One region of the Luteimonas salinilitoris genome, then DNA from elsewhere that is predicted to be linked to it. Evidence: riboswitches for the same ligand, from Rfam matches in the RefSeq annotation. Region 1 holds a riboswitch; each other region holds the start of a gene.
The links. A riboswitch is a leader RNA that binds a small molecule or an ion and turns the genes downstream of it on or off. The one in region 1 is predicted to bind cobalamin.
Positions count from the first base shown of each region.

Region 2: it holds a riboswitch for cobalamin, as region 1 does, so the genes downstream of both, AB5T46_RS11145 (ribonucleoside-diphosphate reductase subunit alpha) here and btuB (TonB-dependent vitamin B12 receptor) in region 1, are expected to answer to the same signal.
Region 3: it holds a riboswitch for cobalamin, as region 1 does, so the genes downstream of both, metE (5-methyltetrahydropteroyltriglutamate--homocysteine S-methyltransferase) here and btuB (TonB-dependent vitamin B12 receptor) in region 1, are expected to answer to the same signal.

Region 1 covers NZ_JBFWIB010000005.1:40,543-43,567, reverse strand. Annotated here, with positions in the region: gene btuB (TonB-dependent vitamin B12 receptor) at 1-1,031, opposite strand, end outside; cobalamin riboswitch at 1,191-1,437, opposite strand; gene AB5T46_RS09995 (TfoX/Sxy family protein) at 1,766-2,128, opposite strand; gene AB5T46_RS09990 (GAF domain-containing protein) at 2,125-2,607, opposite strand; gene bioD (dethiobiotin synthase) at 2,838-3,025, shown strand, end outside.
Region 2 covers NZ_JBFWIB010000006.1:43,891-46,915, reverse strand. Annotated here, with positions in the region: gene AB5T46_RS11145 (ribonucleoside-diphosphate reductase subunit alpha) at 1-1,646, opposite strand, end outside; cobalamin riboswitch at 1,880-2,187, opposite strand; gene AB5T46_RS11140 (DUF3037 domain-containing protein) at 2,342-2,755, opposite strand; gene AB5T46_RS11135 (HipA family kinase) at 2,736-3,025, opposite strand, start outside.
Region 3 covers NZ_JBFWIB010000008.1:3,715-6,739, forward strand. Annotated here, with positions in the region: gene AB5T46_RS12715 (transposase) at 1-437, opposite strand, end outside; gene AB5T46_RS12720 (CPBP family intramembrane glutamic endopeptidase) at 582-1,040, shown strand; gene AB5T46_RS12725 (aminoglycoside phosphotransferase family protein) at 1,076-1,252, opposite strand; cobalamin riboswitch at 1,356-1,657, shown strand; gene metE (5-methyltetrahydropteroyltriglutamate--homocysteine S-methyltransferase) at 1,875-3,025, shown strand, end outside.

The DNA.
Region 1 (3,025 bases):
GCAATACGGTCGTCGAGCCAGTCGGCGCCGACGCTCAGCACCTGCTCCGCGGCCAGGGTGATGTCGGCCTGCAGCGAGGCCTGCTCGCGGCGGGTGCGCAGATGGGCGACGAAGTCGCCGTCGAGGTAGTCGTCGGTGCGGTCCTCGCTGCGGCCGAGGCCGGCCTGCAGCGCCAGCGTGTCCGACGGCTCGAAGCGGAGCTTGGCGCCGATCACCTGCTGCACGGTCTCGGAATGGTTGGCCCAGGTGCCGTCGTAGTGATTGTCGCCTTCGGCGCGCAGCGCCACTCCGTCCAGCGTCCACGCATCGGAGAACGTGACGCCGCCACGAAGGCTGGCCGAGAGGTTGCGGTAGCCGTCGCGGTCGGGCTCCTCGGCGAAGCAGCCGGCGCCGAAACCCGCCAGCGTGCCGCGGCAGGCATCGATGCCGTCGGTGCGCTGGTAGGCGACATCGGCGCCGAACCAGGCGCGTTCGCTGCCGCCACCGATGCCGGCGCCGGCTTCGCGCAGGCCGTGGCTGCCGATACCGGCGTGGAAGCGCGGCCGTGGCGGACCGCTGTCGCGGCGGGTGAAGATCTGGATCACGCCGCCGATCGCGTCGGCGCCGTACAGGCTCGAGTGCGGCCCGCGCACGATCTCGATGCGGTCGATCTGCGCCACCGGGATGTCCTGCAGCGCCGGCAGGCCGGCGGTGGCCGAGCCGATGCGCACGCCGTCGATCAGCACCAGCACCTGGTTGGAGCCGGCGCCGCGCATGAACAGCGAACTCTGCTTGCCGGCACCGCCGCTGTTGACCAGGTTGATGCCGGCGCGGCCGCGCAGCAGGTCGGGCAGGGAGACGGCCTGGCTGCGCTCGATCTCGGCGCGGTCGATCACCTGCGCCGGTACCAGGCTGTCGGCCAGCGCGATCTTCGTGCGGGTGGCGGTGACGATGACCTCGTCGAGGTCGGTGGCCGCGGGGGCGGCGAGCGCCGGCAGCGGCGCGAGCGCGGCCGCGAGGGCCAGGGTGAGGATCCGGTACTGCATGTACATTCTCCATCGCGCGCACCCACGCACGCGGTAGCGGTGAAGGCACGCGCGGCGACGCGCGGGCCCGGTGGAGCTGCGCGAGGAGAAGGGAGGCGGCGGAAGCGGACGGCAGGCGTCGGCATCGCTGCCACGACGCCCTCCGCATCGGCAACCGGTCAGGGGAAGGTTCCCCTGCTTCAGGCCGGTCTCCGGGCTTGCGGGCGAACCGGCGGCAAATGCTTGCCGGTTCCGGCGATCGCGCCTTCCCATGCATGCGTTCCGGAATCCGGAACCGGCACAGTGGCGATTGCGACGCCTGACTCGCTTACCGTTGCGGGGGCAGCGCCGGACTGGCCGCGAGGGCGTCACCGGCTTCCCGTTTCAACCCGGCGGCGGCTGCCGTCGGGTCACCTGAAGCGGGCCGATTGTACGCGATGCGGGGCGGTGCCGCGCCAGGCAATCCTTTCCGCTGCGACGAAGCCAGCCCCGTCGCCACGGGCGGTGTCAGTGAATAGCCCGCACCCCAAGCCGAAGATGAGGTCCATCGTGACGGGCTTGGCGATTGATTGGCACCGCCCATGGCGACGGGCTTCGTCTCGCCGCAACGGAGAAGGCTGCCTGGCGCGGCATCGCGCGCATGGCGCGCTTCTACGAACACACACGTTGCGTGCCCGCCGCCTTCGGAAACGCAGCGCCGCGAGCACGCACACGGGAGGCAACATCGGGCGTGATCGGCCATGAGTCATGGCCGAGGCGTCTCAATCGTCGTCGTCGGTCGCCGGAAAATCAGGTGGGGCCGGAGCGTCTTCCTGATGGACGGTGGTCGTCACCGGCCCCGCCGCGGGGCGGCCGCGCGGCGGCGGCAGGTCGGCGATCGCGGCCTCGGCGGCCTCGACCAGCTGCTGGCGGCGGGCCTCGGGCACCTCCTGCCAATGGCAGTCGAGCAGCGCGCCCTCGAGTGCGTAGAGCAGGTTGAGGCTGGGGCGGAAACCGGCGCGGCGCACGCGCATGTAGGCGTCGACCGGGCCGGCCGCCTCCAGGTCCTCGCGCGTGCGCAGTCCCACCTGGCGCAGCCAGGCGGCGGACTTCGGACCGATGTTGCGCATCTTGGGTGCGGTCATCGCAGCGACTCCAACCAGATCCGGGCGATGGTTTCCAGTCCGGCCTGGTCGTCGGCATCGAAGCGCGCCGTCCGCGGGCTGTCGAGGTCGAACACGCCGATCAGGGTGTCGCCCTCGTACAGCGGCACCACCAGTTCCGAACGCGAGGCAGCGTCGCAGGCGATGTGGCCCGGATAAGCGTGCACATCGTCGATCCGCTGCGTGCTGCGGGTGCGCGCCGCGGCGCCGCACACGCCCTTGTCCAGCGGAATGCGCACGCAGGCGGGCTGCCCCTGGAACGGGCCGACCACCAGCTCGGTGCCGTCGAAGAAATAGAAGCCCGCCCAGTTGAGGTCCGGCAGCGCGTGGAACACCAACGCCGACAGGTTGGCGGCGTTGGCGATCCGGTCGTGCTCGCCGGCCAGCAGCGCACGGGCCTGCGCGGTCAACTGTGCGTACTGCTCCGGCTTGTCGCCGTCGAGGCGCTGGGGTGCGAACATCCGCGCAGTGTAGCAACAGCGGCCCGGCCGCCGGAGGAGCCACTGATGCCGTTCGCCCCTGAACCTTCCGTGGTGCTTCGCCGCTCGACGCGCGTTCGCCGGACACGCGCTCCTGCCGCCGCGCGCTTTCCCGCTTTGGAGGTGTGGCGTCGAAGAGCGGCTTGCAAGCGGCGGCTTTCGCCCCTCTCAATCCCCCTTTTTCAAAGAGGGAAGCAAGGCGGAGCGCCGGCATGAGCGCGCGCAGCCTCTATGTCACCGGCACCGATACCGGCGTCGGCAAGACCCTGGTGAGCGCCGCGCTGCTGTACGCCCTGCGTGCGCGTGGGCTGCGCGCGGTCGGCATGAAGCCGGTGGCCAGCGGATGCGAACGCACGGCCGGGGGGTGGCGCAACGAGGATGCGGTCGCGTTGCGGGCGGC
Region 2 (3,025 bases), on a different contig from region 1:
TGTTCACTGTCGAACGGCAGCCGCAGCCGGAAGAACACGTCCTGCAGGCCCATGCAGCCCAGGCCGACCGGGCGCCAGCGCAGGTTGCCGCGGCGGGCGGACTCGATCGGGTAGAAGTTGAGGTCGATGACGCGGTCGAGCTGGCGCACCGCCAGGCGCACGGTCTCGGCCAGCCTGTCGAAATCGAACCGGCCATCGTCGTCGAAATGCCGGGCGAGGTTGATCGAGCCCAGGTTGCAGACCGCGGTCTCCTCGGCCGAGGTGATCTCGAGGATCTCGGTGCACAGGTTCGACAGGTGGATCACGTTGCCGGCCCTGGCGGTCTGATTGCCGGCGCGGTTGCAGGTGTCCTTGAAGGTCATCCAGCCGTTGCCGGTCTGCGCCAGGGTTCGCATCATCCGCGCGTACAGCTCGCGTGCCTTGACCGTGCGCACCGCCTTGCCCTGCTGCTCGGCCTGCACGTAGGCGCGCTCGAACGCTTGGCCGTACAGGTCGGTGAACTCCGGCACCACGCGCGGATCGAACAGCGACCACTCGGCGTCGGCCTCGACCCGCTGCATGAACAGGTCGGGGATCCAGTTGGCCAGGTTGAGGTTATGGGTGCGGCGCGCATCGTCGCCGGTGTTGTCGCGCAGCTCCAGGAACTCCTCGACGTCGGCGTGCCACGGCTCGAGGTACACGCAGGCCGCGCCCTTGCGCTTGCCGCCCTGGTTGACCGCCGACACCGAGGAGTCGAGCGTCTTCAGCCACGGCACGATGCCGTTGGAGTGGCCGTTGGTCGATTTGATCAGCGAACCGCGCGAACGCACCCGGGTGTAGCTCACGCCGATGCCGCCGCTGAACTTCGACAACTGGGCGATGTCGCCGTACTTCTGGTAGATCGACTCCAGCGTGTCCTGCGGCGAGTCGAGCAGGAAGCATGAGGACAGCTGCTCGTGAGTGGTGCCGGAATTGAACAGTGTCGGCGAACTCGGCAGGTAGTCCAGCTGCCCCATCCGCCGATAGAGCGCCAACGCCTCGGGCACGTCCTCGCTCAGCGCGCAGGCGATGCGCATGAAGAACTGCTGCGGGGTCTCGATCACCTTGCGTGCATGCGGATGGCGCAGCAGGTAGCGGTCGTACAGGGTGCGCAGGCCGAAGTAGTCGAAGCCCATGTCCAGCGCCGGGTCGATGGCGTCGTTGAGCTTGCGCGCATTGGTCTGCACGAAGTCGAGCAGGCGGTCGTTGATCAGGCCGAGCTCATGGCCGCGCATCACCGACTGCGAGAAGGCGTGGATCTCCTGCCCCATCACCTCCTTGCCGATCACGTTGGCCAGCAGGCGCGCGGCCAGGCGGCTGTACTCGGGCTCCTCGGCGGTCAGCAGCGCCGCGGTGCGGATCGACAGCTCGTCGAGCTCGCGGGTGCTGGCGCCGTCGTAGAGGCCGGAGATGGTGCGCGTGGCCACGCGCATCGGGTCGATCGCATGCAGGCCCTCGCAGCAGCGCTGCACGGCACGCACGATCTTGTTGAGGTCGACCGGCTCGCGGCTGCCGTTGCGCTTGGTCACGTGCATGGCGGTGGCGGTGGGCGGCGGGGTCAGCAGGAAAGAAGGATCCTGCTGCGCGGCGGCCCGATCGGCGGTAACGACGGCGTCGCTCTGGTTCATTTCGGTGTTCTCCATGCGGGACGCACAGCCGCCTGACCCGCGCAGGCGGCGGAGGACACGGGCGCGCGACGGCGATGACGTCGTCGCGGCCTCGCCCCCTCGGGCGAGCGGTCTCGTCGCAGGATGGGAAAGCGGCGTCGCAGCGGTCGCGACCGCATCCGGTGACGGACGGTCGCGCGTCTGCTTCGCCAGCCATCTCCCCCCGGAGATTCCGCAGCCGGCACCGCGCGTCGTGCTTCGCGCGGCTGTCGGCAGGTCTTCGGACTCATGGGCGTGGAGCGAGGAACGAGTGAAGAGGAACGAGGAACGAGTAAAGGCCAAGACGACCCGCTTTCAGCTGTTACTCGTTCCTCGTTCCTCTCTACTCGTTCCTGCTCTGTTCCTAGCCCGCCGCTTCCCGAGGCCGTGCCTCAGTGCTGTGTGGCGGGGTCGTTCCCAATTACCGCTGCGGGGCAGTGCCGGACTGGCCCGAAGGCGTCACCGGCTTCCCGTTTTCATCCGGCGGGTAGCGACCGCCGGAACCGACGACCACAAGATAGTGGGGGCGCCATGTTCCGTCAACACCAAATGTGGTGCACATCGTGCAGCCGCATCAGCTGCCGGCGTGTCCACGCGGGTGCGCCGCCGAAGCGCGCGCGGGTTCGGTCCGCAGCCAGCCAATCGCTCGCCCATGCGCATCGCGCCGCGAATCCGCTTCAGCGCCCGTTGCCGTCCGCCGGTGCGGGCGGCAGCACCATGCGCTGCATCAGGTGTCGAAGGGTGCTGGCGGGATCGGCGGCGCATTGGCCGGTGTGTACGGGCGACATCTGGATGACGGCGCTGCGCCGGGCGGTCAGCGAGTGGAAGCGCGCGCGCGGCGGCAGCTGTCCGATCGGGCCGCTGTCCGGGCCGCCGCGACAGACCGCCACGATCGCGTCGAGGTGGCGGCGCAGGGCGTCGACGTCGATGGTCGGGTCCAGCGTGCGCAACCGTGCCGGTTCGAGCGCGACAGCGGCGTCGAGGAAGCCGAGTGCGGGGCAGGACAGCAGCACGCCGACGTTGACGAACTCCTCGCGCTCGACCCGCGGCACGGCGCGGATCACCGCATAGTCATACAGATGCGCGTGCACGCAGGGCCTCCTCCACGAAGACGTGCCGCGCCTGCAGGCGCCGGCACAGGTGCTCGATGTAGCCGTCGCGACGCGATTGCGCCGTCGCCGCCTCCGCGGTCTCGTCCAGCCAGTCGTCCGGCACCAGGTCGACCGCTCGCCGGATCAGCGTCTCGTCCAGTGCCGCCGTCATGCGTGCGTCGGCCGCCTCCAGCGAGTCCGCGAAAGGCAGCAGCACGTGGTCGGCGATCATCCGGAACGGGCTGGCGGCGGCCTTCTCCGCATTGTCCC
Region 3 (3,025 bases), on a different contig from region 1:
AGATTGGCGGCGCAGCTCGACCAGCGGTATGCAGCGGGATCGTCGGTCATGCGGGCACGCACCGGGTTGAGTTCGATGTATCGATAGCAGGCGATCACGTAGCTTTCGCTGTCCACCAGGCAGGCCTTGTAGCGGCCTTCCCACAGCGTCCCGCTGCGCCCGTGCCGGGCGTTGAACAGGCCGACGTACTGGCGCCCCAGCCGCTGCATCATCCGGCCGATGCTGCCTCTTAAAGGAGGCGTCGCCAAGAGATGGACGTGGTTGTCCATCAGGACATATGCGTGCAGGCGTACGCCGGTGGACAGCAGGGCGTCGCCCAGCAAGGTCAGGTAGCGAAGGCGGTCGCTGTCGTCGAGGAAACAGGGCAGGCGATTGTTACCGCGTGGCACGATGTGCTGCGGCACCCCGGGCAGATCGAACCGTGGAAATCGGGCCATCGGCAGATCGTGGGCCGGGACCGGCGCGTGCGACATCATCATCTGCCGCCGCGCCGCGTCGGGCGCAACCGCACCCCGGTGTCGGAAAAGCTAACCTGACCCCGTTTTGCCCACCGGCTTCCGCTGCCGGTGTGGGGCCTGTTCGTGCTGCGCTCGATCCTGTTCACACTGCTGGTCGTGGCGGTCGGAGAGGAGGCGGGGTGGCGCGGCTGGATGCTGCCGGAGCTGCAGAAACGCATGAGTCCGCTGGCGAGCACGGTGCTGATCGGGATCGTGTGGGGGCTCTGGCACTACCCGCTGTTCGTCAACGGCCAGTATCCCGAAGATCCGCAGATGGTGTTCGCCAAAGTGGGCGTGTGCGTGCTGCTCGGCATCCTGTTCACCTGGCTCTACAACCGCAGCGGCGGGAATCTGCTCCTGGCGGTGGTCCTGCACACGGCATTGAACAACACGGTACGCGTGGTTCCGTTCACCGAGTACGCCGGACTCGGCATGATGGCGCTGCTGTTGGTGCTGGTGATCGTCGATCGGATGTGGCGTCGGCGCGGGCCGGCCTCGACCGGGAGCAACCCGGCGGAACCCTCGGACATCGAACCTTCCTGAACTCCTGATTTCTACAAAAAGGGCGTTTATTCTTCCTATACTCCCGCCCGCCACGACATCAGCAGCCCGCCGAGCTTCTCTTCGGCTTCGTGCGCGATCTTCAGCATCGCCGGCTCGCCGCGGCGGCGCACGGGCATCAGCGAACGGCTGTGGGTGATGAAGGCCGCGCCGTCGGGCGTCAGGCCCCAGCGGCTCAAAAATTCCTCGAACATGCCGGACAGGCCATCCGACGCCTCAGCCGCAGTCGCAGCCGCAGTCGCAGTCGCAGTCGCAGTCGCAGTCGCGCAGAAGGCTTGACGGCGCCGGCCGGCGGGCGTAATTTGCCCTTGCCGAAGGTTTTCATCTCTTCATCCAGATGAAAAGATGAAATTAAAAGGGAAGCTGGTGCGGATCTTCCGATCCAATTCCGGCGCTGCCCCGCAGCGGTGTGTGGAAACGAACGCTGTCGTCCTCCAAGACGCCGGCGATTAGGCGAGCCCAGCTGTTGCAGGAGCGGCTTTAGCCGCGAGCTTTTCCGGTTGCGACGACCGACAAAGCGCTCGCGGCTAAAGCCGCTCCCACAAAAAAGCCAAGCTCAAGTCCACGAGCCCGAAACCTGCCCCGGCCGGAGCGCGAAAGCGCGTTCCGCCTGACCTGGAACTTCCGCAGGGAAGTGGCCGGAGCCGATGCCGTGCCTTGCGCGCGGCGTTTTCTCCTGCGCCTTCCTCACGCAGTTCCGGCTCGCCCGCGGGGGCGAAGGTCGCTGGCGTGGCGGGCGGTTCGCATTCGCGTGCGGACGAACGGCGCGCGGTTCCTTCGTTCCTCAAACGCCAACGCATCGAGGAAACGCAAAAAATGAGCATCGTCACCAACCTGGGCTTTCCGCGCATCGGCGCCAAACGCGAGCTGAAACGAGCGCTGGAAGCCTACTGGCGCGGAGAGTCAGGTGCCGAACAGCTGCAAGCCGTCGCACGCGAGTTGCGCCATCGCCACTGGCAACTGCAGAAAGCCGCCGGCGCCGACATCGTGCCCTGCAACGATTTTTCCCTGTACGACCACGTGCTGGACACCGCGTTCTGGCTGGACGCGATTCCAGATGCATACCGCAAACTCGCCGACCGCGATCCGCTGGCCGGCTATTTCGCGCTGGCGCGCGGCGCGCAGAAGGACGGCATCGATCTGCGCGCGCTGGAAATGACCAAATGGTTCGACACCAACTATCATTACCTGGTGCCGGAGCTGCATGCCAGGCAAAGCTTCCGACTGCGCGGCGACAAGCCAGTTGTCGAGTTCCTCGAAGCCAAGGCGCTGGGTTACGACGCGCGGCCGGTGCTGCTGGGGCCGGTGAGCTTCCTGCTGCTGTCCAAGGCCACCGACGGCAGCGACCGGCTGGCGTTGCTCGACCGGCTGCTGCCGGTGTATGCGGAGCTGCTCGCCAAGCTGAAGGCTGCGGGCGCTGACTGGGCGCAGATCGACGAGCCCTGCCTGGTCCTGGACCAGGACAACGACGACCATGCCGCTTATCGCAAAGCATACGATGCGCTCGCCGGCGCCGATCGCCCCAAGCTGCTGCTGACGACCTATTTCGGCGCGCTCGGCGACAATCTCGCGCTGGTGGCCTCGCTGCCGGTCGACGGCCTGCACGTCGACCTGGTGCGCGCTCCCGAACAGCTCGAGGCGGTACTCGACGCGCTGCAACCGGCACAGGTGTTGTCGCTGGGCCTGGTCGACGGCCGCAACGTCTGGCGCACGGACCTGGATCGTGCGCTGGCGTTGGCGCAGTTCGCGCGGGCGCGCATCGGCAGCGAACGCCTGCAGACCGCGCCTTCGTGCTGGTTGCTGCATGTGCCGATCGATGTGACGTTGGAGACGGCGCTGCCCCCCGACCTGCATGCCTGGTTGGCGTTCGCGCGACAGAAGGTGGAAGAGCTGCGCGTTCTGGCCGATGCGCTCAACGGCCTGGTGTCGACGCGCTCGACGTTGGAAGTGGCGCGCGATCGCCTGGA